2 regions of the Arthrobacter sp. UKPF54-2 genome follow, and region 2 is predicted to be linked to the other one. Evidence: predicted binding sites of a transcription regulator. Region 2 holds the regulator's gene; the other holds the start of a gene.

Region 1 (14,732 bases), 630 kb from region 2:
CAGTTCAAAGGTCCGCCGCAGGGTGTCCAGCACATGCAGCTCCACCAGCCGCTCCTCGGGAAGCCACTCGGGGAATCCGGACAGGGAGGCGGTGCGTGCCATGGTGGAATTTTCTCCTCTGATTACGACGGCGGATACAACGGCCGCGGCGTCGCGCGCAGACCGGCCAGTCGTGCATAAACTGTGTGCGGCAGTCAGTTTATGCGTTTTGCCGCGCGCATCTCTAATGCGCACGCGGCGGGCGGCGCTGCCGCAGCTTGCTTGCTGCATCCCCGACGGCGCCGACGGCGTGCGGTCCGGGATGCGGCCCTAACAACCAGGAGGACCTTTGGCGGCCAGTTCACGGAGCGCCCGCGAAGCCAAGCGGCGCGTCCAGCAGATGGAGGCAAAGCGTGAGCTGCGGCGCGAGCAGGACAAGCGCCGCAAGCGCGACAACATCCTCGCTACGGCCGGCGGCGCCGCCGTCCTTGCCCTGGCCATTGTGCTGCAGTTGACGGTCTTCGCCGGCAACCCGACCGAGGACGAATTCAAGGCCGCCGAGGCCGGGCTGAAGAGCCCGTCAGCCTCGGCCACGCCGTCCGCCAGCGCCAGCAACGGCCAAAACATCCCCAAGCCCGAGACCGCGGCGGGAAAGAACTTCACTGGTGAGCTTGCCCTCAACCGCGGCACGGTCGGTGTGGAACTTGACGGCACCAAGGCCCCGCAGGCGGCCGCCGTGTTCAAGTCCCTCGCGGACCAGAACTTCTACAACGGCGTCAACTGCCATCGGCTCACCACCGCGGAATCCTTCGGCGTGCTGCAGTGCGGCTCCAAGTCCGGGGATGGCAACAGTGATCCCGCGTTCACCTGGGGTCCGCTGGAGAACACCCCGGCAGACAACAAGTACCCGGCCGGCACCATCGCCGTGGCACGAACCGGCGGCAACGCCTACGGCAACGGAACCCAGTTCTTCATCGTTTATAAGGACACCGTGATCCCGGCCGATGCCGCCGGCGGTTACACGGTGGTCGGCAAGGTCACGTCCGGCCTGGACGTGGTGGCCAGTATTGCCGCGGCCGGCGTCAAACCAGGCGCCAGCGCCACGGACGGCGCACCTGTGGAACCAGTCACGATAGACTCGTTCTCTCTGAAGTAACCTGCCGGGGCCCTCGTGGCCGCGGTGCCGGTATTTCCCTCCAAGCGAAAGACTTCTAGCGGTGACAGACAGTCAGAAATCCGACGAAACAGTGGCAGCAGCTGCCAACGAGACCGAAGCCGAGGTTGCGGTGACCCAGGCGGCCAGCGAGGCGACCCCGACTGCGGCAGAAACGACGGCGGCCACCGAGCCCGCCGCCGAAGCTGCGGCCGTGGAGCCCGCTGAGGAGCCCGCGCCGGCGGAAGCTCCGGAGCCCGCCCCCGCGGCGGCAGACGCTCCGACCGCGGAACCCGCCGCTCCGGCACCGGCCCCGCGTCCGGCACCGGCGCCGCGTCCTGCACCGTCGCCCGCTGCTTTTGCGGCCCGGCCGAAGACTTCGCCGTCTGTCGCCGCGCCGGCCGCCACGCCCGCCTCCAGCGCGGCGTCGCTTGCCGAGGCTGCACGTTGGGGCCGGGTGGAGGGCGACGGCCAGGTGTTCCTGACCATTGACGGTGAGGAGCACGCCGTCGGCCAGTACCCGGGCGTCAGTGATGACGAGGCGCTGGGCTACTTCGCCCGCAAGTACGACGACGTCCTGGCCCAGATCGTCCTGCTGGAGCAGCGCGTGGCCTCGAAGGCTCCGGCCGCAGACATGCAGAAGACCGTGACGCACCTGCGCGATCAGTTGGCCGAACGCAATATGGTCGGTGACCTTCGCGCCGCCGAGGCGCGCCTGGACACCCTGTCCGGCCAGATCACCGAGCTGGAAAAGGCCGAAAAGGCCGAGCACGACGCCGTCCGCGCCGCGGAACTGGCTGCCCGCGAGGCGATCGTCGCCGAGGCCGAGGAGATCGCCGGGCACGACCCGGCACAGATCCAGTGGAAGACCTCCAGCGCCCGGATGAACGAACTCTTTGAGAGCTGGAAGACGGCGCAGAAGAGCGGAGTCCGGCTGGGCCGCAGCAACGAGGACGCGCTCTGGAAGCGATTCCGCGCCGCCCGCACGGTCTTCGACCGGCACCGCCGCGCCTACTTCTCCCAGCTGGACAGCAACAACTCGGCCGCCAAGGCCGCCAAGGAAAAGCTGATCACCGAGGCCGAAGCGCTGTCGTCCTCGACAGACTGGGGCCACGCCGCCGGCGAGTACCGCCGCCTGATGGACCAGTGGAAGGCCTCCCCGCGCGCCAGCCGCAAGGACGACGACGCGCTCTGGGCCCGGTTCCGGGCTGCGCAGGACGTCTTCTTCACGAACCGGCAGGCCGCCAACGAGGAGATCGACCAGGAATACGGCGCGAACCTCGTGGTGAAGGAAGCCCTGCTGGCGGAGGCGAACGAACTGCTCCCGATCAAGGACCTCGCCGCCGCCAAGAAGGCGCTGCAGTCCATCCGTGACCGCTGGGAGGAAGCCGGGAAGGTTCCGCGCGCGGACATGGGCCGGATTGAGGCCGGCCTGCGGAAGGTGGAGGACGCCGTCCGCCACGCCGAGGATGAGAACTGGAAGCGTTCCAACCCCGAAACGAAGGCACGCACCAACAGCGCCCTGTCGCAGCTGGAGTCGGCCATCAGCGGGCTGAAGGACGACCTGGCCAAGGCAGAGAAGGCCGGCGACGAGCGCAAGATCAAGGCGGCGAAGGAGGCCCTCGAGGCGCGCCAGGCCTGGTTGGAGCAGCTCGAACGCTCCGCCAGCGAGCTCTCCTAGCGCCATCCGCTGACAGCAAGCCCCGCCACCGGGCCTCCCCGGCGGCTGGAACAGGCTCCGCCCGGTTATCCACATGACCGGAACGGGGCCTGTTCCGCGTTCCGGCCAAGACGGCACGATGGCTGAATGGTCCCTGTGCCCGGCAACCCCGTCTCCGGCGTCCCCGCTTCCGGACTGCCGGATTGCCATTCCACGCAGATGCAGACGGGTACGCCGCCGCCGATGCTCTACTCCCCCGGGACGCTGTTCTCCTGGGCCGAGCTGCAGGCAATGGCGGCCGACGGCGTGCTGACGCGGCTCTCGCAGCGCGGCTACCTGCCGCCCGGCACTGCCTCCACCCCGCAGCTGCGGGCGCGGGCCGCGGCCTGCACCATTCCGCCGCCCATCCGGCAACGGGTCGTCGCCGGGCGGATGACGGCAGCGTGGATCTACGGCTGCGCCGGGGAACCGGACCGGATAGCCCTGCTGGTGGATGCCAGCCGGCGGGTTTCCAGCCTCAGGGCCACCCGCGGCTGCAGTTTCCACGAAGTGCGGCTTGGCCCGTTCGACGTCGTCAGCCTCGGCGGGCTCATGGTCTCCAGTCCGCTGCGGACGGCGGTGGACATTGCCCTGCATGTGGATCCCGACCGTGCCCTGCCGGCCCTCGGCGCGCTGCTGGCCGCGCCGGAACTCGGGGTGCCCCTGCGGCTGCTCATCCGGGCGGTGGAAGCGACGCCTCGGCTGCCGTACAAGAAGGCTGCCCTGGACAAACTCGCAGCCCTGACCTCAAGGCAGGGCCGCGACCGGCCGCAAGGCTAGCTGCGGCGGCTGTTGCCGGTGGTGCGGTAGACGTCGAAGACGCCGTCGATGCGCCGCACGGCGCTGAGCACGTGGCTGAGGTACTTCGGGTCGCCCATCTCGAAGGCGAACTTGGAGATCGCGACCCGGTCGGTTGAGGTGTGCACACTCGCAGCCAGGATGTTCACGTGGTTCTCCGAGAGGACCCGGGTGACATCGGAAAGCAGCGACTTGCGGTCCAGGGCCTCGACCTGGATTTCCACCAGGAACACACTGGACTGGGTCGGCGCCCACTCGACTTCGACGATCCGGTCCGGCTGGTCCATCAGGCCCGACACGTTGGTGCAGTCCGTCCGGTGCACCGAGACTCCGGAGCCACGGGTCACGAAGCCCAGGATCGGGTCCGGCGGCACCGGGGTGCAGCAGCGTGCCAGCTTCACCCAGACGTCGCCGACACCGCGGACCACAACACCCGAGTCGGAGTAACGGGTCTTGGTGACCTGGGTGGGGATCGAGACCTCGGTGAGGTCGTCCTCGGGCGTTTCGTTGCCGCCGAGGCTCTCGATGAGCCGTTCCATCACGGACTGGGCCGAAGTGTGCCCGTCGCCCACGCCGGCGTAAAGCCCGGAGATGTCCGTGTACTTGAAGTCCTCGGCAATCGCGGCGAGGGCGTCGTGCGTCATCAGGCGCTGCAGGGGAAGGTTCTGCTTGCGCATCGCCTTGGTGAGCAGTTCCTTGCCGCGGTCGATCGCCTCTTCGCGGCGTTCCTTGCTGAACCACTGCCGGATCTTGTTGCGGGCCCGGGCGCTCTTGACGAAGTGCTGCCAGTCCTGGCTGGGCCCGGCACCCTCGGCCTTGGAGGTGAAGATCTCCACCCAGTCGCCGTGGTTCAGTTCGCTGTTGAGCGGGACCAGCTTCCCGTTGACCCGCGCCCCGATGGTCCGGTGCCCCACCTCGGTGTGGACCGCATAGGCGAAGTCCACCGGCGTCGACCCGGCGGGCAGGGCCATCACCTCGCCCTTGGGGGTGAAGACGAACACCTCGCGTGCGTTGATCTCGAAGCGCAGCGAGTCGAGGAATTCGCCGGGGTCCGAGGTTTCCTGCTGCCAGTCCACCAGCGACCGCAGCCAGCCCATGTCGCCGTCGCGCGGGCTCCCCGGGCCGGCGGCTGTCCGGTTGGGCTGGTCCTTGTACTTCCAATGCGCGGCGACGCCGTACTCGGCGCGGCGGTGCATCTCATGGGTCCGGATCTGGATCTCCACAGGTTTGCCGCCGGGGCCGATCACCGTGGTGTGCAGCGACTGGTACATGTTGAACTTGGGCATCGCGATGTAGTCCTTGAACCGGCCCGGAAGCGGGTTCCAGCGCGAGTGCATGGCACCGAGTGCGGCGTAGCAGTCCCGCACCGAGTCGACCAGGACGCGCACGCCCATCAGGTCGTTGATGTCGTCGAAGTCCTTATCGCGGACGATCATCTTCTGGTAGATCGAGTAGTAATGCTTGGGCCGGCCGGTGATGGTGGCCTTGATCTTGGCCGCCCGGAGGTCCTCGGTGATCTGGTTGCGGATCACCGCGAGGTTCTTTTCACGCTCCGGCGTCCGGTCCCCCACCATCCGCACGATCTCCTCGTAGACCTTGGGATACAGCGCGGCGAAGGAGAGGTCCTCGAGTTCCCACTTGATCGTGTTCATGCCGAGCCGGTGGGCCAGCGGCGCGAAGATTTCGAGGGTTTCGCGGGCCTTACGGGCCGAGGATTCGGCGGAGACGAAGCGCCAGGTGCGGGCGTTGTGCAGCCGGTCGGCGAGCTTGATCATCAGGACACGGATGTCCTTGGCCATGGCCACAACCATCTTGCGGACGGTCTCGGACTGGGCGGCCTCGCCGAAGCTGACCTTGTCCAGTTTGGTGACGCCGTCCACCAGCATGGCGACTTCCGGGCCAAACTCGCCCTTGAGGTCCTCCAGGGTGTAGGAGGTGTCCTCCACGGTGTCGTGCAGCAGCGCTGCGGCCAGCGTCGTCCCGCTCAGGCCCAGCTCGGCCAGGATGGTGGCAACGGCCACCGGGTGCGTGATGTAGGGGTCGCCGCTCTTGCGCTTTTGCCCGCGGTGGCAACGTTCAGCCACCACGAAAGCGCGCTGGATGAGCTCGAAGTCGTCCTTGGGGTTGTTGGCCCGCACGGTGCGCAGCAGAGGTTCGAGGATGGGCGAATAGGCGGGTGTTCCGCGGCCGGTCAGTCGCGCGAGCCTGGAGCGGGTGCGTTCACGGCGTCCGGGGAAGGTCGGGCGCGTCCCGGAGTTGTCCACGGGCACGGCCGCGTCGGGGCGGCCGGGAGCAGCCAAGCCAGCTTGTGACCGCTGGCCGGCAGCCTGAGCCGCCGGAGCTGCAGGCACCGGCGTCGAACGTTCTTCCAATGAAGCACCCCTCACAACCCGTTAATTATTCAAGTCTATTCCCGCGGCGGGATACTTTTGTAACCGGCGCCCAACGGCCGACGGGCCGGGGAACGTCGGGGACGTTCTCCGGCCCGTCGGGCGGGTTCGGCGGGACCTGGCGGCTAGGCTGTGACCGGGGCCGCCTTGGCGGCATTTTCGGCGCGCCGCTGTTCGACGCGCTTGGCCTGCTTGACCAGGTCGGGCTCGCCCTGGCGCAGCCAGGCGTACAGCGGGGCGGCGACGAAGATGGTTGCCGCGGTGCCGATCAGGATGCCCACGAACAGCGCCAGCGAGAGGTCCCGCAGCGTGCCCGCGCCCAGCAGTCCGGCGCCGATGAAGAGGATGGCGCCGACCGGCAGGATGGCCACCATCATGGTGTTGATGGAGCGTACCAGGGTCTGGTTGACGGCCAGGTTGACCTCTTCGGCAAAGGTGCGCCGGGTGGAGGACTGCAGTTCGGAGGTGTTTTCGCGGATCTTGTCGAAGACCACCACCGTGTCGTACAGCGAGTAGCTGAGCACGGTGAGAAACCCGATGATGGCCGACGGGGTCACCTCGAAGTCGCTGAGGGAGTACACCCCGGCGGTGACGAACATGGTCGCCGCCATGCCGGCGAGGGCGGACAGCGACATCTTCCAGGTCCGGAAGTACAACGCCATCAGGACCGCGGCCAGGCCCACGAAGATCGCCAGGCCGATCAGGGCCTGCTTGGTCACGTCCGCGCCCCAGGTGGGTCCGACGAACGTCGAGGTGACCTCGTTGTCGGTCACGCCGTAGGCCTTGGTCAGGCCTTCCTTGACCTTGAGGACCTCTTCGTCGTTCAGCTTGTCCGTCTGGATGCGCATGGTGTTGCCGGCGACGTTCGCGACGCGCGGCAGGCTGCCCGAGACGACGTCCTGGACGGCCTTTTCGCCGAGTGCGGCGTCGCGGTCCTTGACATTGGACACGGTGAACTCGGAGCCGCCGCGGAACTCGATGCCGAGGTTGAAGCCGCCTTTGACGACCGGCAGCAGGATGGACAGGGCGACGGCGACGGCGGCGATCAGGAACCAGATCTTCTTGGATCCGACGAAGTCGTAGGAGCGCTTGCCCGTGTAGAGGTCGTTACCGAAAGTGGCGAAGCTGGCCATTTACTTGCCTTCCTTGGACGCGCTCTTGGAGGAGCCAGCGAGCTGCTCCTGCTTTTCCGCGAGACGTCGTTCTGCAATGGTCATCCGGCGTTCGGCCTCGGCCGCGGCACCGGTGTTCTTGGCGCGCGGCGCCGGGACGGGCTTGTCTTCCGGCGTCCGGATCCGTCCGGCACCCCGGTAGAGGGGCACGGCGCCGAGCCGCTTCGGGTCAAGGCCCGAGAACTTGTGGCCCTCCCCGAAGAACTTGGTCCGGGCCAGCACCTGCAGGGTCGGGTGGGTGAACATAAAGACGACGATCAGGTCGGCGATCGCGGTCAGGCCCAGGGTGAAGGCGAAGCCGCGGACGTTGCCCACCGCCACGAAGTACAGCACGAGGGCGGCGAGCAGGTTCACGGCCTTGGAGGCCAGGACGGTCCGCTTGGCGCGCTTCCAGCCGTTCTCCACCGCCGAGACCAGGCCGCGGCCCTCGCGGAGTTCGTCACGGATGCGTTCGAAGTAGACGATGAAGGAGTCCGCCGTCTGGCCGATCGCCACGATGATGCCGGCGACGCCCGCCAGCGAGAGGCGGTAGTTTTCCGTCCAGCCGAGGATGGCGATGGCGAGGTACGTCAGTGCACCGGCGACGACGAGCGAGGCGACGGTGACGAAGCCAAGGGCCCGGTACTGGAACAGCGAGTAGACCACAACCAGCAGCAGGCCGATCAGGCCGGCCAGCATGCCCATCCGGAGCTGCTCCCCGCCAAGGGTGGCCGAGATCTGCTGGTCGCTCTGGATCTCGAAGCTGATCGGCAGGGCGCCGAAGCGCAGCTGGTCAGAGAGGGCCTTGGCGGACTTCTCGGTGAAGCCGCCGGTGATCTGCGGGCGGCCATCGGTGATGACTGCCTGGGACCGCGGGGCGGAAATGACCTGGTCGTCCAGTACAATCGCGAACTGCGACTTCGGATCCGAGCCGCTCTGGCCGCCGGCGGCAACGTAGAACTGGTTCAGCCGCTCGGTGACGGTCTTGAACTTGGCCGTACCCTCGTCGTCGAACTGGATATCGACGGCCCATTCGTTGGTCACCGCACCCTGCGCGCCGCGCTGCAGCTGGAAGGAAGAGTTCTTGATGTTCGAACCCTTGACCTCAACCGGGCCGAGGATGTACTTGATCGCGGGCCGGCCGTCGGATGCCGGTTCGCAGGTCACCAGGGGCTTGGCCGGGTCTGAGCGTTCCTGCTTGTCCTGGGACGGGTTGACGCAGTCGAGCGCCTCGAACTTCTTGTAGACGTCCGCGGTGACCCAGTTCTCGTCGCTGCTGTTCGCGGGCGCGGCGGTCGGCTTGGGCAGCTTGTCTTCCGGGGTCCGCGCCTCGGCGGGAACGGCAGCGCCGTCACCGGCCTGGATGACCGGGCGGAAGTTCATGTCGGCGGACGCCTGGATCAGCGCGCGGGTCTCTTTGGTCGGAGTGCCCGGGAGGCTGACGACGACGTTGCGGCCGGATTGGGTGCTGATTTCGGCTTCCGCGACACCGGAGCCGTCGACGCGCTGGCGGATGATCGCCACGGCCTGGTTGAGCTGCTCTTCATTGATACCCGAACCGCCCTCCACCCTGGGCGCCAGGATCATCTGGGTGCCGCCTTCAAGGTCCAGGGCCAGTTTGGGGGCCCAGCTCGCCTGTCCGGCCATGGTGCCGCCGGCCAGGACGGCCGTCAGGACGGCGAGAATTACGCCGAGCCAGACCAGCACCCTGCGGGCTGAGTTTTTGGGGCCAGTTCGTGCCATTGTCGATCTTTCTATTGTTTACGGAGGAACCGCCGGTGCGCCCTGGTCAGGCCCGCACCGGCGGATGCCCGCGCACTGAAGCTCCGCGGGATTGCTCAGGAGGCAGACTAGCTGTCTTTTTTGCCTTCGTCGTTGAGGCGGCGCAGGGTTTCGTCGGGCGTTTCGTGGCGGGGCGTGTCACCGGCGACGGTGTTGCCCCCGACGGCGGAGCCGGGCTCTTCGGTTTTGCCCAGGGTCAGCGAGGAAGCGTCATCGGGAACAACGGTGGGTTCCTCGACGGTGGCAACCGGCTCGACGATCTTGGTGACGGCCTGGCGGTGCACAGTGGCGGTGTTGCCCGGGGAGAGCTCCAGGACAACCTTGTTCTCGGCTTCGTCAATCTCGACTATGCGGCCGAACAGGCCGAAGCTGGTCATGACTTCGACGCCGGGGCCGAACTTCGACTGGAGCTCCGCCTGCTGCTGCTGCGTCTTCTTGTTGCGGCGGAACATCATAAAGACGAACACGCCGAGCATGACAAACAGGAGAATTGTCGTTAGATCCAAGGGGAAAGTTCCGTTCTGTACTTGCGAGCTGGTTTTTCAGCAACGTCCGCTTCGCTCCGGGGCCACCTGGCGTGGAACCTGACAGGAAACCTGGCAGGCCCGTGGCAGAAAAACCTGCCCTGCCATCGGCGGCTAGCGGGAGCCGCGCACGGAAACAAAGGCCCGAACGTGCCGAGCGTCATACCAGTCTAAAGGGAAAAGGTCACTAGCGAGTGCTATTGACTATTACGGATCCATTCCGGATCGGGGTCGGCTGCCAGCCCGGCGGGCCCGCCGTCGGCGTCTCCGGCCTGGAACAGGTCCAGCGGATCCTGGCCGAACGCACCGGCCGGCACGGCGAAGCCAAGGTGCGTCCAGGCCGGCGCCAGCGCGATCCGCCCGCGCGGGGTCCGGCCGAGCAGCCCTTCCCGGACCAGGTACGGTTCAGCGACGGTTTCCACGGTTTCGGTTTCCTCGCCGACGGCGATAGCCAGGGTGGACAGGCCCACCGGACCGCCGCCGAACTTGGTGATCAGCGCCTCCAGCACGGCACGGTCCAGCCGGTCCAGGCCGCGTTTGTCCACCTCGTACATATCCAGGGCAGCCGAGGCGGCCCGCGCGTCGATCTGCTCCACCCCGTGGACTAGCGCCCAGTCCCGGACCCGGCGCAGCAGCCGGTTGGCGATGCGGGGGGTGCCCCGGGACCGGCCGGCGATCTCGCTGAAACCGGCCGAGTTCACCTTCAGGTCCAGCAGGCCGGCGGAGCGCCGCAGCACCAGTTCGAGTTCCTCGACGGAGTAGAACTCCAGGTGGCCGGTGAAACCGAACCGGTCCCGCAGCGGCCCGGGCAGCAGGCCGGCGCGGGTGGTGGCGCCCACGAGGGTGAACGGCGGCAGTTCCAGTGGAATCGCGGTGGCGCCGGCGCCCTTGCCGACGACGATGTCGACCCGGAAATCCTCCATCGCCATGTAGAGCATTTCCTCGGCCGGGCGTGACATGCGGTGGATCTCGTCGAGGAAGAGGACTTCCCCTTCGGAGAGCGAGGACAGGATGGCGGCCAGGTCCCCGGCGTGCTGGATCGCCGGCCCGCTGCTGATCCGCAGCGGGGCGTTCATCTCGGCCGCGATGATCATGGACAGCGTGGTCTTTCCCAGGCCGGGCGGACCGGACAGCAGCACGTGGTCGGCGCTGCGCCCGCGCATCCGGGAGGCCTCCAGCACCAGCGAGAGCTGTTTGCGGACCCGGTGCTGGCCCACGAAATCGTGCAGGTTCTTGGGCCGGAGGGCGGCCTCGATGGCGCGTTCTTCCGGTTCCTCTCCCCCGGCGACGAGCGACGGCTCAGCCACGGGCGCCTACGCGGTTCCCGGCGCGGGCGCCGTCCTGGCCCAGCCAGCGCAGCGTGGCGCGGAGGATTTCCGCGACGTTGCCGGCCTCGGCGAGTTCCGGGGAGTCGGCCAGCGATTTGTCGATGCTGGAGGTCGCGTCCTTCTCGGACCAGCCGAGGCTCGTCATGGCGGCCACCACCTGGGGCTTCCACACGGCTTCGGCGGACCGGGCCGGGGCGCCCCCGTCGGACTGGCCCGAGGTGCCGTGCGGTACCAGCTTCCCGGCCAGTTCCAGCACGATCCGGCCGGCGACCTTGGGGCCGATGCCGGGGACCTTGGTGAAGGCCTTGCCGTCGCCGGAGTGCGCGGCCACCCGGATTGCTTCGGGGTCGTGGACGGCCAGCACGGCCAGCGCCAGCCGCGGTCCGACACCGCTGACGCTCAGCAGCACGTCGAAGACCTCGCGCTCGTCGTCGGTGGCGAAGCCGAAGAGGGTGAGCGAGTCCTCCCGGACGATCAGGGAGGTGAACAGTTTGCCCTCGTCCCCGACGCGGAGCCGGCTGAGGGTCTGCGGCGTGGCGTTGACGCTCATGCCGGCGCCGTTCAGGTCGATCACCGCCGAGGACAGGCCGACGTGCGCTACGGTTCCGCGGAGAAAACTGATCAAGGCCTGGCTCCTGGTCTTACAGCTGGTTCGGGTCCAGCTGGGTCAAGCCGGCGGGCGTAAATCTGCAAGCACCGGCTATCCGAACATATCTACGAATACCCTAGCAAGCGCCCGGACATTTATCGTGCCATTCAGCGTGCACGGCGCGCTTTCGCTTCGGCGTCGGCCCAGGCGCGCTGTGCGGGCGTGAGGGACTGGCTTCCCGGGCCGGTCGTCGCCACCGCTGCACCGCTGCCGGCCCGCCATGCGTGCGTGATGGCAAGCGCCAGGGCGTCGGCGGCGTCGGCCGGCCGCGGCGGGGCGTCGAGCCGGAGGATCTTGGTGACCAGCTTGGTGACGGCGTCCTTGTTGGAGGTTCCGCTGCCGGTCACGGCGGCCTTGACCTCGGAGGGGGTGTGTAGCGCCACCGGGATCCCCCGGCGCGCGGCGGCGGCGATCACCACCCCGGAGGCCTGGGCCACGCCCATCACCGTGCTGACGTTGAGCTGGGAGAAAACGCGTTCGACGGCGAGGACATGCGGCTCGTGCGTATCCAGCCACTCATCGATGGAGGTGGCGATGACCAGCAGCCGCTGGTCCAGGCTTTCCCCCGGGGAGGTGCCGACGACGCCGAAGGCCACCATGGTGGCCCGGCGATTCTTCTCAACGTCCACGACGCCGATCCCGCAGCGGGTGAGACCCGGATCGACGCCGAGGACGCGAAGGGTCACTCGGCTTCCAGTGCGGCCTGCACTTCGTCACTGAGGTCGGCGTTGCTGTAGACGTTCTGGACGTCGTCGAGCTCTTCGAGGGCGTCGACGAGCTTCATGAACTTCTTGGCGGCGTCGAGGTCCAGCGGCACCTGCATGGAGGGCACAAACTCAGCCTCGTCGGTGTCGTAGTCGATCCCGGCTTCCTTGAGCGCGTCGCGGATGGCCTGCAGATCCGTCGGCTCGGAGTGGATCTCGAAGCTCTCGCCGTTGTCCTTGACTTCTTCGGCACCGGCGTCGAGGACCGCCATCAGCACGTCGTCCTCGGTCAGGCCGTTCTTCGGCAGCGAGACAACACCCTTGCGGGAGAACAGGTAGCTGACCGAGCCGGGGTCGGCGATGGTTCCGCCGTTGCGCGAAATGGCCAGCCGGACCTCGGAGGCGGCGCGGTTCTTGTTGTCCGTGAGGCACTCGATCAGCAGCGCGGAGCCCTGCGGTCCGCGGCATTCGTACATGATTTCGGTGTAGTCCACGACTTCGCCGGTGAGGCCGGCGCCGCGCTTGATGGCGCGGTCGATGTTGTCAGCGGGAACCGAGGTCTTTTTGGCCTTGGTGACGGCAAGTTCCAGGCTCGGGTTGCCGGCGAGATCGGGTCCGCCCATGCGCGCGGCTACTTCGATGTTCTTGATCAGCTTGGCGAACGACTTGGCCCGGCGGCTGTCCAGGATGGCCTTTTTGTGCTTGGTCGTCGCCCATTTGGAGTGGCCTGACATGCTTTACGCTTCTCCTCTGATCATTCGAATAAACAGTTCATGCACGCGCTTCTCCCCCGTCACTTCCGGGTGGAAGGAGGTGGCCAGCAGCTTGCCGGAACGCACTGCAACAATTCTAGCCGTCCCGTCCAGGGATTCCGGGTGGCCGGCCCGGGACGGTTCCACCTGGGCCAGCACTTCGACGCCCGCGCCGACGCGTTCCACCCAGGGTCCGCGGATAAACACCGCGTGCACGGGGGCAACGGCGCCGCCGTCCGCGCTGAACTCCAGCCCTTTGAACTCCAGGTCGGTCTCGAAGGACTCGCGCTGCCGGCCGAAGGCGTTGCGGCGGACCGTGATGTCCAGGCCGCCGAAGGTCTGCTGCGGATTTCCGGCGAGGTCGGTGGCGGGGTCGGCGATCTCGTCGGCCAGCAGGATCATCCCGGCGCAGGAGCCATAGACGGGCAGCCCGGCCCGGATGCGGTCACGCAGCGGATCCCTGAGCTCAAAGATCCTGGCGAGCTTGTCAATGGTGGTCGATTCCCCGCCGGGAATGATGAGGCCGTCGAGGCCGTCCAGTTCGGCGGGGCGGCGAACGCCAATGCCGGCGGCGCCCGCAGCTTCCACGGCATGCAGGTGTTCGCGGAAGTCGCCCTGGAGCGCCAGGACACCGATCCGCAGGCCCGATCCCACGCGGGAAGAAGGCGAAGTGAGGGGGGTGGTCATGCTGCCAGCATAATGGGCGGGGGTGCGCTGGACCGCACCGGGGCGTGCCGCCGGACCGAGTTCCATGCCGCCGCTGGGATATATTACAAAGCATGCTCTACTTCAGCGTTCCGCTCGGCAAGCTCGTCCGCCGGGTCTCCCGGCTCCGGGGCGGAGGCTCCGCTCTTCCCGGCCTGGTGGTCGAAAAAATCGACCCCGGCTTTATGCAGCGGACGCTGTCCACACTGCCGCTGGGAGTCGCCGTCGTCAGCGGCACAAACGGCAAGACCACCACCACCAAGATGGTCGTGGAACTGCTGGAGAGCCAGGGCCTGAAGGTCTTCACCAACCGGACCGGCAGTAACTTCACCCGCGGCGTCGCCGCGGCGCTGCTGGGCGAGGTGGACTGGCGGGGCCGGCTCGACGCCGATGTCGCCGTCCTGGAACTGGACGAGGCCCACGCCGTGCACTTCGTCAACAAGGTCCCGCCGCGCTACTGCCTGCTGCTGAACGTCCTCCGCGACCAGCTCGACCGCTTCGGCGAGATCGACAAGACCGCCGAACTGCTGCAGCACATCGCCGCGAAGACCACCGGCACGGTCGTGCTGAACCGCGAGGACCCGCGCGTCGCACGGATCGCGGACACGCTCGAACCCGCCGCGGTCAATGGCCCGGAGGTGCTCTACTTCGGACTCGACGACTCGCTGCTGAGCACCTTCCCGAACGACGACGAGCTGCGGGCCGCACCGGGCAGCCCGGTGCCGCCGGCCCCGGCCAAGCCGCAGGCCGACGTCGTCCTCCGCCGGGTGGGCGCCGACGACGCCGACTTCGAGTACGACGGCGCCACGGTCACCACGCATATGTTGCTGCGCGGCGTCTACAACATCTTCAACGCAGCCGCGGCCCTGACCCTGGCCCGGGCCATCACGGGCGCCCGCGGCTCGGGCACCGACCACGCCGGGCTGCTGGCGGCCCTCGCCAACGTCGCGCCTGCCTTCGGCCGCGGCGAAAGCCTGGTGGTCGACGGCCTGCCGCTGGAGCTCGTCCTGGTCAAGAACCCCAGCGGCTTCCGGCTGGGCCTGAAGTCCTTCCCGGCCGCCGGCTACGCGACCATGATCGCGATCAACGACAACTACGCGGACGGCCGGGACATGTCC
Region 2 (14,732 bases):
GCAAAGCCGGGGAAACGCACCGCCTCTCCGGCCGCGCGCAGGACCAGCGGCTGGTGCACTTCTCCGTACCCGCCGGCGCCGAAACACCCCGCCCCGGAGACCTCGTCACCGTGACCATCACCGAGGCCGCGGCATTCCACCTCGTCGCGGACCCGGCGTCGGCCGAGGACTACAGCCTGCGCCGCTCCCGAGCCGGCGACGCGTGGGACCGGTCCCAGGCCGATTCCTGCGGCGCCCCGGCCCCCGCCGGAGCCAACGGCAGCACCGGCGGCACCTCCGGCGTGTCGCTGGGCATGCCCAGCGTGCCGCTGCGCACCCGCTAAATCCGTGGCCACAACCACGCCCCCGGTCATCGCCGTCGTCGGGCCCACCGGATCCGGTAAGTCGGATCTGGCCGTGTCGCTGGCCCTGGCCCTCGACGGCGAGGTGGTCAACGCCGATGCCATGCAGTTCTACCGCGGCATGGACATCGGCACCGCCAAGATCACCGAGGCCGAGCGCAGGGGAGTGCCCCACCACCTGCTCGACATCCTCGACGTGACCGAAGAGGCCAGCGTCTCCGACTTCCAGCAGCAGGCCCGTGCCGTGATCGCGGACATCCACGCCCGCGGCAAACGGGCCATCCTGGCCGGCGGCTCGGGCCTGTACGTCCGTGCCGTCCTCGACGTCCTCGAGTTCCCCGGAACCGACCCCGCAGTCCGGCAGCGCCTCGAGCAGGAGGAGGCAGCCGCCGGACTCGCCCCGCTGCGGGCGCGGCTGGACCGGGTGGATCCGGTCTCGGCCGGCCGGCTGGGCGATGCGCGCAGGGTGATCCGCGCCCTGGAGGTCTACGAACTCACGGGGCGGCCCTTCAGCTCCTTCATGCCCACACGCGAGTACTTCCAGCCGGCCGTGCAGATCGGGCTTGAGGTGGACCGCGAACAGCTGCGCGAACGCCTGGCCTCCCGCGTCCACGCCATGGTGGAGCACGGGCTGCTGGCGGAGGTGCGGCGCCTGGATGCCCTGGGGTTGCGCCGCGGCAAAACCGCCTCCCGGGCCTTGGGCTACGCGCAGTTCCTCAAGGTGGTCGACGGCGATTCGGATGTCGCGCAGGCCGCGGAGGAAACCATAGTCGCGACCCGCCAGTTCGCCCGCCGCCAGCTCACCTGGTTCCGCGCCGACCCGCGGATCAGCTGGCTGGACTGGCAGGACCCCCACTTGCCGGCCAAGGCCGCCGCGCTCTGCCGCTGAGGTACCGGCGGCAGGTAAGCGCCGCCGGGGCCGGTAGCCGTAATCCGCCGCCGGGGCCGGCGTCGCCGTTTCCGTCCCGGCGCGGCCGCAACGGTAACCTTGGAGCATGGACGAAACCCTGGCCGCGGCCGCTGACCACCTGCCCGCCGGAGACACCGCCGGAGACACCGCCGGAGACACCTCCGGACTCGGCGGCCTGAAGTTCTCCAAGGGCCACGGAACGGGCAACGACTTTGTCCTGATCGCGGACCCGCACGGCGCCCTCTCGGTCACCCCGGAGCAGGTTGCCGCGCTCTGTGACCGTCACCGCGGCATCGGCGCCGACGGCCTCATCCGCGCTGTCCCCTCCCGGCTGCTGCCCGAAGGCCAGGAGCTGCTCGGCCAGCACCCCGCGGCGGAGTGGTTTATGGACTACCGCAACGGCGACGGCTCGCTCTCGGAAATGTGCGGCAACGGCGTGCGCGTCTTCGTCCAATTCCTCGTCAAGGAGGGTCTCGTGGACCTGCCGGCCGGGGAATCGCTGACCATTGGAACCCGCGGCGGCGTCAAGACCGTGGTGCGCACCGCGGCCGGCTACGCCGTCGACATGGGCCCTTGGGAGTTCATCTTCCCGGGCGAGGCCACCGCCCGCGCCATGGATTCGCTGGTCAGCGCCGACGGCCTGGAAGTCGCCCGGCCCGCGCTGTCGGTGAGCATGGGCAACCCGCACACCGTCGTCGCCCTCGCGGAGCTCGCCGAGCTCGAAGCCACCGAATTGTTCAGGGCGCCGCGGGTTGACCCCGCGCCGCCGCACGGCACCAACGTCGAATTCGTGGTGCCGTCCGAACCGCTGGTCCACGATGGCGTCGGAGCCATCACCATGCGCGTGCACGAGCGGGGTGTGGGGGAGACCCTGTCATGCGGCACCGGGGCCTGCGCCGCCGCCGTCGCGATCCGGCACTGGGCCGGCGCGGGCGCCCCGGACACCTGGAACGTCACGGTGCCCGGCGGCGTCGTCGGGGTCAAATTCTTCCTGGCCGCGGACGGCCACGAGCACGTGGAGCTGAGCGGCCCCGCCGTGATCGTCGCTAGCGGGATGCTTTCCTGACCCGCAGGATGCGGAACGATTTTGAGGTGCTCTCCCGGGTCACGGTGAAGCTGCTGTCCAGCTCCTCGGCGAGCCAGCGCTGAAGCGAATCCGAGCCTAGGTTCTTCTGCACCACCAGCCAGGCCGAACCGCCCGGGGCCAGCCGCGGCAGCCACAGCAGCAGCAGGGCGTGGAGTTCGTCCTTGCCGATCCGGATGGGCGGGTTGGACCAGATGGTGTCGAAGCGAAGCTCCGGGTCCACCTCGCCGGGGGTGCTGGCGGTGACATTCTCCAACCCCAGCAGCGCGGCATTTTCATTCGTCAGGGTTACGCAGCGCTCGTTCACGTCCACCGCATAGACCCGGGCGTGCGGGGCCCGCAGCGCCATGGTCAGCGCGATCGGACCCCATCCGCAGCCGATATCCAGCAGGTTCCCCTGCGGCGCGGGGGCCGGGACGTCCGCCAGCAGGACCGCTGTTCCCTTGTCGACGCCGTCCGGGCTGAAAATCCCGGAGGACGTCTGCAGCGTCCGCTGCGCGCCGGCAAGCTCCACGGTCAGGGGCTTGCGGGTGAACGGCCCGGCCGGTTGGGCGCTGAAATAGTGTGCGGACTCCATAACTGGCCAGATTAGTGGGCCGTCCGGGGCTATGGGAAACCGGCGCGGACCCGCAGCGGATGCGCCGGGACCGCGCGCGACCGCGCCACGGAAGGTCCGGCGCCGGGGCGCGGTCTGCTAACGTTAAAGGCATGTTCCTGAACTTCAAGTAGCCGGCACGGGCCTTCGTTCGTTAGCGAAGTCCCGTCCCCGTAGCGACGCAGGTAGTTACCTTCCGCTCAGTGCGCCCCGCCGATGCTCCTGATATGGAGCCGACGGCCAGCGCCAGAACCTTGGAGTTTGGCAGTGCCCACTCGGGCCCGGCCGGGCGGACTGTCTCTCCCCTCCTCAAGGCGCCACCACGCCCGTTCCTTTCCCCTTTCCCCGCGCTCCGTCCCGGAGCCCGCCCCGGCCCGCGGCACCGCAGCCGCCGGCAAGCCAGGAGGCATGGATGACCAACACTCGTCAGCCCAGCGCGAATACAGCGCCACAAGAGACCGAACAGCACTATTCTGGAAGGGCCAACCCTTCAAAGGAGACCATGACCAGTCAGCCCAACACCGGACCCGATTCAGCCGCCCAGGACATGAGCCCTGCGGAAATCCAGGCTGTCATCGACCGGATCCTCTCCAAAGACGCCCCTGCCTCGAAGAACGGGACCGGCGCCGGCCACTCCGGCCACTCCGGCGAGTCCCGGGCCGTGTTCGGCAAGGCCCAGGCCATCTCGCGGCTGGATGAGGAGCACGGCAGCTACGACGGCGACCAGCAGGACCTCGAGGAACGCCACGCGCTCCGCCGCACGGCCGGCCTGTCAACGGAACTCGAAGACGTCACCGAAGTCGAATACCGCCAGCTGCGCCTGGAACGTGTGGTCCTCGCCGGGCTGTGGACCGAAGGCACCCTCGCCGACGCCGAGAACTCCCTTCGCGAGCTCGCGGCCCTGGCCGAAACCGCCGGTTCCGAGGTCCTCGACGGACTCGTCCAGCGCCGCGCCAAACCTGACCCGGGCACGTTCTTGGGCTCCGGCAAGGCCCAGGAACTCAAGGACATCGTGATGTCCACCGGCGCGGACACCGTGGTGGTCGACGCCGAACTGGCCCCGTCCCAGCGCCGCGGCCTCGAGGACATCGTCAAGGTCAAGGTCATCGACCGCACGGCCTTGATCCTGGACATCTTCGCCCAGCACGCCAAGAGCCGCGAGGGCAAGGCCCAGGTGGAATTGGCCCAGCTCGAATACCTGCTCCCGCGCCTGCGCGGCTGGGGTGAATCGATGTCCCGCCAGGCCGGCGGCCAGGTGGGCGGCGCCGGAGCGGGCATGGGTTCGCGCGGCCCCGGTGAGACCAAGATCGAGCTGGACCGCCGCCGGATCCGCACCCGGATGGCCAAACTGCGGCGCGAAATTGCCGCGATGAAGCCGGCCCGGGAGACCAAACGGGCCAACCGCCGTCGTAACGCCGTTCCCTCCGTGGCCATCGCCGGGTACACCAACGCCGGCAAGTCCTCGCTGCTGAACCGGCTGACCGACGCCGGAGTCCTGGTGGAGAACGCCCTGTTCGCCACGCTGGATCCGACCGTGCGCAAGGCCGAAACCGCTGACGGGCTCGGCTACACCCTCGCCGACACCGTGGGCTTCGTCCGTTCGCTGCCCACCCAGCTGGTGGAAGCCTTCCGCTCCACCCTGGAGGAGGTCGCGGATTCGGACCTGATCCTGCACGTCGTCGACGTCTCCCACCCCGATCCGGAGGGCCAGATCGCGGCGGTCCGCGCCGTGTTCAGCGAAGTCGACGCGCGCAAGGTGCCGGAAATCATCGTCCTGAACAAGGCCGATGCCGCCGACCCGTTCGTGATCGAGCGGCTCAAGCAGCGCGAACCGCGCCACGTGGTGGTCTCGGCCCGCACCGGCCAAGGCATTGCCGAGCTGCTCAAGGCCATCAGCGAGGGCATCCCCAGGCCGAGCGTGAAGCTGGAACTGATGATCCCGTACAACCGGGGGGACCTGCTCAGCAAGCTGCACGAGACCGACGCGGAAATCATCAGCCTCGACCACGAGGAGACCGGCACCCGTGCCGTGGTGATGGTGCGCGAGGGGCTCGCCGCCGAACTGGATTCCTTCGTCAGCAATGACTGAACCAGCGGTGGCCGAAGGGGAAGCCCCGCCGTCCGGCGCCGGTGAGTCCGGCAGCGGCGCGTCCGGCGAGCAGTTCGTGGTTGAACTGCTCGACCGGGCGGTCGCCGGCATGGGCGGCCAAAGCCGCGACGGCCAGCACGAAATGGCCCGGCAGGTGGCCCGTGCGATCGAAACCGGCGATCACCTGCTGGTCCAGGCCGGCACCGGCACGGGCAAGTCCCTGGCATACCTGATTCCGCTGATCGCCCACTCGCTGGTCAGCGACAAGCCCACGCTGGTCTCCACCGCCACCCTGGCGCTGCAGACCCAGATCGTGGGCCGGGACCTGCCACGGCTGCTCAAGACCATTACCCCGGCCTTGGACCGGCCGGTGAAGGTGGCCCTGGTCAAGGGCCGCTCCAACTATGTCTGCCGGCACAAGCTCGAGGGCGGCTTCCCCTCCGAGGAGCCCTCGGAGGGCCAGTTGTTCTCCCTCGGCGAGGACACCTCCGTGCCGCACTTCGCCGCCGCGATGGGCGGAGCGTCCTCGCAGCTCGGCAAGGAAGTGGTCCGGCTCCGCGAGTGGGCCGAGGAAACCCAGACGGGGGACCGGGACGAGCTGCTGCCGGGCGTGACCGACCGCGCCTGGCGCCAGGTCTCCGTCACCTCGATGGAATGCCTCGGGGCACAGAAATGCCCGCTCGCCGCCGAATGCTTCAGCGAGCTCGCCCGGCAAAACGCCGCCGACGCCGACGTCGTGGTCACCAACCACGCCATGCTGGCCGTCAGCGCCTTCGAAGGCCTCGCCGTGCTGCCCGAGTACGACGTCGTGGTGGTGGACGAGGCCCACGAACTGCAGGACCGGGTCACCGGCGCCGTGTCCGGCCAGTTGTCCGTCGCCATGGTGCACGCCGCCGCCTCAGGTGCCCGCAAGCACACCGGGATCACCGTCGACGCGCTCAACAACGCCGCGTCCAACCTGGAACTCGCCATTGAAGGCGTCCCCAGCGGGCTAATGCCTAACGGCCTGAACAGCGAACAGCTCGACTGCGTGGACCAGCTGCGCGACGCCTGCCGCGCAGCGCTCTCAGACTCGAAGGGAGACAGCGCGAACACCGCCGACGGCGGCCGGCAGCTCGCCCGGTCCCGCCTGATGGTGGTCCTCGAACTCTGCGAACGGCTCCTGGCCGCCAAGGAAAACCGCGAGGTGGTCTGGTTCTCCCGGAATAGCAGTTTCGACCCGCAACAGGGCTACTCACAGCCCGACGACTCCGCACCGGCGCTGATTAACATCGCCCCGCTCAGCGTCGCCGGGCGGTTGCGCGAGGGCTTGTTCGCCGACCACACCGTCGTGTTGACCTCGGCCACCCTGGCCATCGGTTCGGCCTTCGAGCCGGCGGCCGGGGGCCTGGGCCTGGTCGGCCCCGGCGCGCCCAGCTGGACCGGCGTCGACGTCGGGTCCCCGTTCGAATATCCCAAGCAGGGCATCCTCTACGTTGCCAAGCACCTGCCCAAGCCCGGCCGCGGCACGTCGCCCGAAGCGCTCGACGAGCTCGAAAAGCTGATCCGCGCCTCCGGCGGCGGTGCCCTGTGCCTCTTCTCCTCCCGGCGCGCCGCCGAGGAAGCCGCCGAGGCGATGCGGCCCCGGCTGGGCCTGAGCATCCTCTGCCAGGGCGAATCGACCATGACGGCGCTGGTGAAGCAGTTCGCGGACGAGCCGGACACCTGCCTCTTTGGCACCATGTCGCTCTGGCAGGGCGTCGACGTACCCGGAAACTCCTGCCGGCTGGTGGTGATCGACCGGATCCCGTTCCCGCGCCCGGATGATCCGCTGATGACGGCGCGCTCCCGCGCCGTGGCCCAGTCCGGCGGCAACGGCTTCATGAGCGTCTCGGCGACGCACGCGGCCATCCGGCTCGCCCAGGGGGCCGGACGGCTGATCCGCTCGACGTCGGACAAGGGCGTGGTGGCCGTCCTCGACTCCAGGCTGTCCACCGAACGGTACGGAGCGTTCCTCCGGGCCGCGCTGCCGCCGTTCTGGCCCACCACCGACCCTGCGGTGGCCCTGGCCGCCCTCGCGCGCCTGGCCAAGGAGACGCCGGCCCCACAGGCCGCCACCTAGGTTTTCAGGCAACGCCGAAGGCCCCGTCCGGAACGTTCGGACGGGGCCTTCGGCGTCGGCAGCCGGACGCGCCGGCGCGGTGCTAGAGGGAGCGCAGCACGGAGACGACCTTGCCCATGATGACGGCGTGGTCACCCAGGATCGGCTCGTACTGGGTGTTCTGCGGAAGCAGCCAGGTGTGGCCGTCGCGCTGGCGGAATGTCTTGACCGTGGCCTCGTCGTCGAGCAGGGCGGCCACGATGTCGCCGTTGACGGCGTCGTTCTGGCGCCGAACCACCACCCAGTCGCCGTCGCAGATGGCGGCATCGATCATCGAATCGCCGGCCACCCGGAGCATAAACAGTTCGCCGTGGCCCACCAGCTGGCGCGGCAGCGGCATCACGTCCTCCACCACCTGGTCGGCCAGGATGGGGCCGCCGGCGGCGATCCGGCCCACAAAGGGCACCATGGCGGTGTCGGTAGCGCTGGCGAGCTCCGATACGGCAAGGCCGCCGACGGCCCGCAGGCCGGTGGATTTCGCCACACCGGACACCTTGGCGGCGCCCTCGTCGAGCGTCAGCGGCAACAGGACTTCCATGGCGCGGGGCCGTTTCGGGTCCCGCCGCAGGTAACCGAGCTTTTCCAGCTGCGAGAGCTGGTGGGTGACGCTGGAGAGGCTGGCGAGGCCGACGGTGTCGCCGATTTCACGCATCGAGGGCGGGTAACCGTTGTCCGTCACGGACCGCTGGATGGTCTCCAGGATCTTCTTCTGCCGGACGGTGAGGCCCTTCGGCGCCCGGCCGGTCTGGGGGTTCCGCTGGGCGGCCCTCCCGCCGGCGGCTTGTGCTGCCATGTTCGCCTCGCCTTTCCGTTCCGCCCGGCCGCAGTGGCTGCCGGGACCGACGGGCCTGAAAAAAATGTCAGACCCTCTTGATCAACTGCTGTTGATCGCCACCAGTGGTTGTCCTGCTGGTTCAAAAGTAGGCCAGCCTGCACGGTTTTTCAAACATTTGTTCTAGCGAGTCTCGACAATGTTCGTTCATAGGTGCTAAAACAGGAACTACTAAGTTCGAATATGTGTTCGAACCAGTGCGTCGGAGAAACAGTCCGGAGTTCGGTTCTGTGTTCGAACACGGTGATCAACGATTACGTTCCAAGGTTCGCGTTCGATTGTTAGGCCGGTTGGCGGCAGGTACGTGGAGTACGCCGGGCGGCACAGATAAGTCCAGGAGGGCTCAGCTCATGTCAGCAGTAAGCGCTAATTCCGGTTCGCTGGTTTCCGTTCCCGCCCAGGGCCCGTTCGAGAGGTCCGGTTTCGAGGCCTTCGGCCCGCACGGCATCTTCGACGGCCAGGAATCCGGCCGGAGCCGGCGGTCGGTGGCCGCCGGGCAGGCGCCGCTGCGGCTCACCCGCCGGGGCCGCTTTGTTTTCTATGGCCTGCCGCTGATCCTGCTGGCCGCTCTTGTTCTCTCGCTGGCCGGTTTCCTCAACGCGCCCGCCAAAGCTGCCGACTCCGCGTCGGAGCTCTCGCTCACGCCTACGGTCACCGTCACCGTTCAGCCGGGGGAGTCACTCTGGGCCATCGCCGGCGCCGTGGCACCGGAACGGGATCCCCGCGACGTCGTTGCCGACATCGTCCAGCTCAACAACCTCGGCGCCGCCCGCGTTCTCCCCGGCCAGCAGCTCTTCGTACCCTCCAAGTAGCGCCAGAGTCCGCCAGCGGCAGCCGGGTTGCCGGTCACAGTTTCGGGGCCGGGCAGGGTCTCACTTAAACTGGGCAGGTGACTGACCAGCTAGAGCGCCTCAACCGACTGCCCCTCCGGACGAACCTGCGGGGGTTGCGCCCGTACGGCGCTCCCCAGCTGGACGTCCCCATCCTGCTGAACGTCAACGAAAACACCCATGGCGTCCCGGCCGACGTCCGGGCGGCCATCGCCGAAGCGGTGACGGAGGCCGCCGCCGGGCTGAACCGCTACCCGGACCGCGAGTTCACCGAACTGCGGGAAGGGCTCGCCGAATACCTCGGCCACGGCCTCGAAGCCGGCAACATCTGGGCGGCGAACGGCTCCAACGAGGTCCTGCAGCAAATCCTCCAGGCCTTCGGCGGCCCAGGCCGCACTGCGCTCGGCTTCCCTCCCACGTACTCCATGTACCCGCTGCTGGCCGCCGGCACGGACACCGAATACCTCGCCGGAGTCCGCGCCGAGGACTACGGACTCAGCGCCGAATCGGCCGCGCAGCAGGTCTGCGAGCTCAAACCCAACGTCGTTTTCCTGTGCTCGCCGAACAACCCCACCGGCACCGGCCTCGGCCTCGACGTCGTTGAGGCTGTCTACGAAGCCGGCGAAGCAAGCCAGACCATCGTGATCGTCGACGAGGCGTACCACGAGTTCGCCCACGACGGCACGCCCAGCGCCCTGACGCTGTTGCCCGGACGGGAGCGGCTGATCGTCTCCCGCACCATGAGCAAGGCCTTCGCCCTGGCCGGTGCCCGGCTGGGCTACATGGCGGCCGCGCCGGAGGTCACCGACGCCCTGCGCCTGGTCCGCCTGCCGTACCACCTCTCCGCCATCACCCAGGCCACGGCGCTGGCCGCGCTGCGCCACCGGGTGGCCCTGATGGCCGACGTGGAAGACATCAAGCGCCAGCGGGACCGGATCGTCGCCGAGCTGACCCGGATGGGACTCAAGCCCGCGGCCTCGGACTCCAACTACGTCTTCTTCGGCGGCCTCGAGAACCCGCACGAGACGTGGCAGGGGCTGCTGGACGCCGGCGTCCTCATCCGCGACGTCGGCATCCCCGGCCACCTGCGCGTGACCGCCGGCACTGAGACGGAAACCACAGCCTTCCTGCAGGCGCTGGAACGGATCCTGACCGGCCACCAGGCACAGTCCGCCTAGACTTAAGCCAGGACCCACGCACACCGCCGGCGATTGCCGGGCGCCCGCCTCATCCAAAGGACACCCCACATGAGCACCACCGGATCTGCCGCTGCCGAGGCCCGGACCGCACGCCTCGAGCGGACCACCAGCGAATCGTCCGTGCTGGTCGAGATCGACCTCGACGGCACCGGCGTCTCCGACATCAGCACCTCGGTGCCGTTCTACGACCACATGCTGACGGCGCTGAGCAAGCACTCGCTGATCGATATGACCATCAAGGCCACCGGCGACACCCACATCGACGCCCACCACACCGTGGAAGACGTCGCCATCACCTTCGGCGAGGTCCTCCGCACCGCCCTCGGCACCAAGGCCGGCATCCGCCGCTTCGGCGAGGCCACCGTCCCGCTCGACGAGGCCCTCGCGCACGCCGTCGTCGACGTCTCCGGCCGGCCCTACCTCGTGCACGCCGGCGAACCGGCAGGCCAGGAATACCACCTGATCGGCGGCCACTTCACCGGGTCCCTGACCCGGCACGTCTTCGAGGCCATCACGCTGCACGCCGGCATCTGCCTGCACATGAACGTCACCGCCGGCCGGGACCCGCACCACATCGTCGAGGCCCAGTTCAAGGCCTTCGCCCGGGCGCTCCGGGCCGCCGTGGAACCCGACCCCCGGGTCGAGGGCATTCCCTCCACCAAGGGTGCGCTGTGACCGGCAAAGTCCTCCAGGACGGCGCGATCATCAACCCCGACGCGGCCCGGAAACCCGCGTCGCCCGAGGGTAAGCCCACCGTCACCGTGCTGGACTACGGCTCCGGCAACGTCCGCTCGGCCGTCCGCGCCCTGGAACGCGCCGGCGCCGAGGTGATCCTCAGCGCCAAGCCCGAGGACGTGCTCAACGCCGACGGACTCGTCGTCCCCGGCGTCGGGGCCTTCGAAACCGTCATGAAGGAGCTCAAAGCCGTCGACGCCGTCCGCATGATCGGACGCCGGGTCGCCGGCGGCCGGCCGGTGCTCGCCATCTGCGTGGGGCTCCAGGTCCTGTTCGAGGCCGGCGTGGAACACGGCACCGTCGCCGAAGGCATGGGGGAGTGGCCCGGCAAGGTCGAGCTGCTGCCGGCCGACGTGGTGCCGCACATGGGCTGGAACACCGTCACCGTCCCGGAGGGCTCCCGGCTCTTCGCCGGCGTCGAGAACGAGCGCTTCTACTTCGTGCACTCCTACGGCGTGCAGCACTGGGACTTCGACGTGATCCAGCCGCGGATGAAGGCACCGCTCGTGACCTGGTCCGAACACGGCGCCCCGTTCATCGCCGCGGTGGAAAACGGTCCGCTCTGCGCCACCCAGTTCCACCCCGAAAAATCCGGCGACGCCGGCGCACGCCTGCTCCGCAACTGGGTGGACGGCCTGCGCAGCGGCACCACCTCCGGCACCACCCGGCCCGGATCCCCGGAACAGACCGCCTAGATGTGGTCCATAGTCCTGATGGGCCTCGCCGGACTGCTGGTGGGCGGGGCCCTGTCCTTCCGGCAGCAAAAGAGCCCCCTGTGGGTCCAAGTCGTGTTCTACCTCCTGGCCGGAATGTCGCTGCTGGCCGCCTGGCTCCTGACCCTGCCGGGAAACTGACCCTGCCGTGCAAATACCCCAACACCGTGAGGACCCTACGATGACCACCGAAACCCCGCTGCCGGTACTCGAGCTGCTCCCCGCCGTCGACGTCGTCAACGGCCAGGCCGTGCGCCTGGTCCAGGGCGAAGCCGGCAGCGAAACCAGCTACGGCACCCCACTGGAGGCCGCGCTCAACTGGCAGGACCAAGGCGCCGAATGGGTCCACCTCGTGGACCTCGACGCCGCTTTCGGCCGGGGCTCCAACGCCGAACTGCTGCGCGAGGTCGTCGGCCGGCTGGACATCAAGGTGGAGCTCTCCGGCGGCCTGCGCGACGACGAGTCGCTGGAAAAAGCCCTCGGCCTCGGCGTGGCCCGGGTTAACCTCGGCACCGCGGCGCTGGAGAACCCCGAGTGGACGCAGCGCGTGATCGAGCGCTTCGGCGACAAGATCGCCGTCGGCCTCGACGTCCGCGGCACCACCCTCGCCGGCCGCGGCTGGACCAAGGAGGGCGGCGACCTCTGGGACGTGCTCGGCCGACTCGAAGAGGCCGGCTGCGCCCGCTACGTCGTCACCGACGTGACCAAGGACGGCACGCTGCAGGGCCCCAACGTCGAGCTGCTGCGCCAGATGGTGGAAAAGACCGGCAAGCCCGTGGTGGCCTCCGGCGGCATCTCCAGCCTCGAGGACCTCAAAGTCCTGCGCTCCCTCGTGCCGCTCGGCGTCGAGGGCGCCATCATCGGCAAGGCCCTCTACAACGGCAACTTCACACTGCCGGAGGCGCTCGACGTCGCCGGCCGCCGCTAGGGAGACCCCCGCCCATGGAGCACAAGCCGCTGCCCGGCCACATCGCCGCCGCCCTCGCCGGTGCCGGGGGCGCAACGGACTCTGCCGGGCAGCCCTGGGCCGGGCGCAGCCTGAGCGGTGACGACGCAAAGATCCACAACTTCGAGGACGACGACGGCGCCGCCGACGCCGGCTACCGCGCAGCGCTGGCGGCCCTCGCCGCCGGCACCGGCGACGAGGCGGCGGTCGTGGCATCGCTGGCCACCGCCCGCGTCTTTGTACCGATCCTCGCCCGGCTCGCCGAAGAGGGCGACGCACTGGCCGGCCAGGAGGGCAAGGAACACCACAGCGGGGAACTGCACGGCGACAAACAGGCGGACATGGCCCTGGTGACCCTGCAGGCGCCGGACGGCCGGACCGCGCTGCCGGTCTTCACCTCGGCGGCTGCGCTGGCCGCCTGGCACGCCGAGGCGCGGCCCGTGGCGGTCTACGCCGCGCGGGCGGCGCTTTCCGCCGTTGCCGAGGGCGCCGAACTGCTCGTCCTGGATCCCGGCTCAGCTGCCACCTTTGTGGTCCGCCGGCCCGCCGTCTGGGCCCTGGCCCGGCAGCACAGCTGGACGCCGAGCTACAGCGATCCGGCGGTGGCCGAAGCGGTCGGAACCGCGGCGGCGGGGCTTCCGGCGCTCCGGCGCGTAGAAATCCAGCCCGGCGGGGGAGTGGCGTCGGCGCAGGCCGGCGGCGGCCAGCTACCCGGCGGCGGTGCGGGCCCGGAGCTGCGCATGGTGCTGTACCTTGAAGACGGGCTCGACGCCGCCGCGGTGCAGTCCCTGGTGGCCGGGCTGAACGACGCGCTGGCCCGGAATGAAACATTTGCCGAGCGGGTTGACTCGATCGACATCAAGTTGCAGCGCGCAGCACCCTAGCCGACGGCCGGCACTGACACTTCCGGGTGCTGCCCACGGCAGTACACAAAGGAAAGCAGTTTCGTGAATTTCGCGCTCTACCGGGACCTGCTGGCCGTGAGGCCCATCAGGAACCTCCTGCTCGTCGGCATGGTCGCCCGCATCCCGCACTCCGCGGCCGGGGTGCTGCTGACGCTGCACATCGTCCTCAGCCTGGGACAGGGCTACGCCGCCGCCGGCGCCGCCGCGGCCGTCATGACCATTGGGATCGCCGTCGGCGCCCCCTGGCGCGGGCGCCGGGTGGATACCGTGGGCCTGCGCCGGGCACTCATCCCCTCCGTCGTCTCCGAGACCGTCATCTGGTCGATCGTGCCGCATGTGGGCTACGAACTGCTGCTGCCCCTGGTGTTTGTGGGCGGCCTGCTGACCCTGCCGATCTTCAGCGTGGTGCGCCAGTCGCTGGGCATCCTCGCCGGCGGCGAACAGCGCCGGACCGCCTTCGCCCTGGACGCGATCAGCACGGAACTGGTCTTTATGATCGGCCCGGCAGCGGGCGCCGTCATCGCCACCGCGGGTTACTCTGCGCTCGGCCTGACCGTGGTGGGCGTGGCCACCTCCCTCTCCGGGCTGTTCCTGATGTGGATCAACCCGCCCACGCGCAGCGCCGACCCCGGCGCGGAACCGGCCGCGGCCTTCGAAGCCGGCCAGCAGGAAGGCGCGGAAAGCGCGCTCGTCGCCGCGGCGCCCCATGTGCAGGAAGCCGCGGCCGAGCTTGCACCGCTGGCCGCCGCAGAGCAACGCCGACAGGACCGCCTGGGCCTGCGGCACCGGGTCGCCCACAACTTCACCTGGTTCACGGCCGGCGTGGCGGCGGTCTTCGCCGTCGCGGCCGGTGCCGGCATGGTCCTCAGTGGCACCGACGTCGGCATCGTCGCGGCACTGGAGAGGGGCGGGCACCAGGCCGAAATCGGCATCGTCTTCCTGTTCTGGTGCGCGGCATCGGTGCTGGGGGGACTGGTCTACGGCGCCATGCACCGGCCCGTGTCCCCGGTCCTGCTGCTCCTGGGCATGTCCGCGCTGACCCTTCCGATGGCCTTCGCGCAGGACACCTGGACGCTCGCCCTGCTCTCGCTGCTCCCGGGCCTGCTGTGCGCGCCGGTGCTCTCCGCGGCGTCGGAGAAGGTCGCAGCCCTGGTCGAGGAGGGGCGCCGCGGCGAGGCGATGGGCTGGTACGGCTCGGCCCTCACCGGCGGCGTGGCACTCGGAGCACCGCTGGCCGGGCTCTTTATTGACGGCGTCGGCCCGGGGGCTGGCTTCGTCTCGGTGGGGCTGGCCGGCGTGGTGCTGTGCCTGGTGGGACTGGTCCTGCAGCGCCGCCGCAGGCGGCGGCTCGCCGCGGCCTGACCGGCTCCGCCTCCCGCCGGGCCTGCTCACCGGCGCCCGGTCAACGGCGCC

The links. The regulator LexA, encoded in region 2, represses DNA repair genes until DNA is damaged. The targets are predictions, from matches to a motif close to TCGAACANNTGTTCGA.
Region 1: a site for LexA is predicted at 11,509-11,524, ahead of ruvA (Holliday junction branch migration protein RuvA). Genes of this name have one in related genera too.

The regions. Positions count from the first base shown of each region.
Region 1 covers NZ_CP040174.1:2,788,244-2,802,975, reverse strand. Annotated here, with positions in the region: gene hisS (histidine--tRNA ligase) at 1-102, opposite strand, end outside; gene E7Y32_RS12950 (peptidylprolyl isomerase) at 329-1,135, shown strand; gene E7Y32_RS12945 (DUF349 domain-containing protein) at 1,197-2,813, shown strand; gene E7Y32_RS12940 (hypothetical protein) at 2,940-3,611, shown strand; gene E7Y32_RS12935 (RelA/SpoT family protein) at 3,608-6,001, opposite strand; gene secF (protein translocase subunit SecF) at 6,145-7,152, opposite strand; gene secD (protein translocase subunit SecD) at 7,153-8,913, opposite strand; gene yajC (preprotein translocase subunit YajC) at 9,021-9,428, opposite strand; gene ruvB (Holliday junction branch migration DNA helicase RuvB) at 9,674-10,783, opposite strand; gene ruvA (Holliday junction branch migration protein RuvA) at 10,776-11,429, opposite strand; gene ruvC (crossover junction endodeoxyribonuclease RuvC) at 11,561-12,139, opposite strand; gene E7Y32_RS12900 (YebC/PmpR family DNA-binding transcriptional regulator) at 12,136-12,891, opposite strand; gene pdxT (pyridoxal 5'-phosphate synthase glutaminase subunit PdxT) at 12,895-13,596, opposite strand; gene E7Y32_RS12890 (Mur ligase family protein) at 13,689-14,732, shown strand, end outside.
Region 2 covers NZ_CP040174.1:3,421,783-3,436,514, reverse strand. Annotated here, with positions in the region: gene miaB (tRNA (N6-isopentenyl adenosine(37)-C2)-methylthiotransferase MiaB) at 1-323, shown strand, start outside; gene miaA (tRNA (adenosine(37)-N6)-dimethylallyltransferase MiaA) at 328-1,230, shown strand; gene dapF (diaminopimelate epimerase) at 1,337-2,317, shown strand; gene E7Y32_RS15775 (class I SAM-dependent methyltransferase) at 2,298-2,912, opposite strand; gene hflX (GTPase HflX) at 3,433-5,019, shown strand; gene E7Y32_RS15765 (ATP-dependent DNA helicase) at 5,012-7,120, shown strand; gene lexA (transcriptional repressor LexA) at 7,203-7,952, opposite strand; gene E7Y32_RS15755 (LysM peptidoglycan-binding domain-containing protein) at 8,342-8,803, shown strand; gene E7Y32_RS15750 (histidinol-phosphate transaminase) at 8,881-9,999, shown strand; gene hisB (imidazoleglycerol-phosphate dehydratase HisB) at 10,069-10,695, shown strand; gene hisH (imidazole glycerol phosphate synthase subunit HisH) at 10,692-11,450, shown strand; gene E7Y32_RS16305 (hypothetical protein) at 11,451-11,609, shown strand; gene priA (bifunctional 1-(5-phosphoribosyl)-5-((5-phosphoribosylamino)methylideneamino)imidazole-4-carboxamide isomerase/phosphoribosylanthranilate isomerase PriA) at 11,650-12,396, shown strand; gene E7Y32_RS15730 (SseB family protein) at 12,411-13,298, shown strand; gene E7Y32_RS15725 (MFS transporter) at 13,362-14,681, shown strand.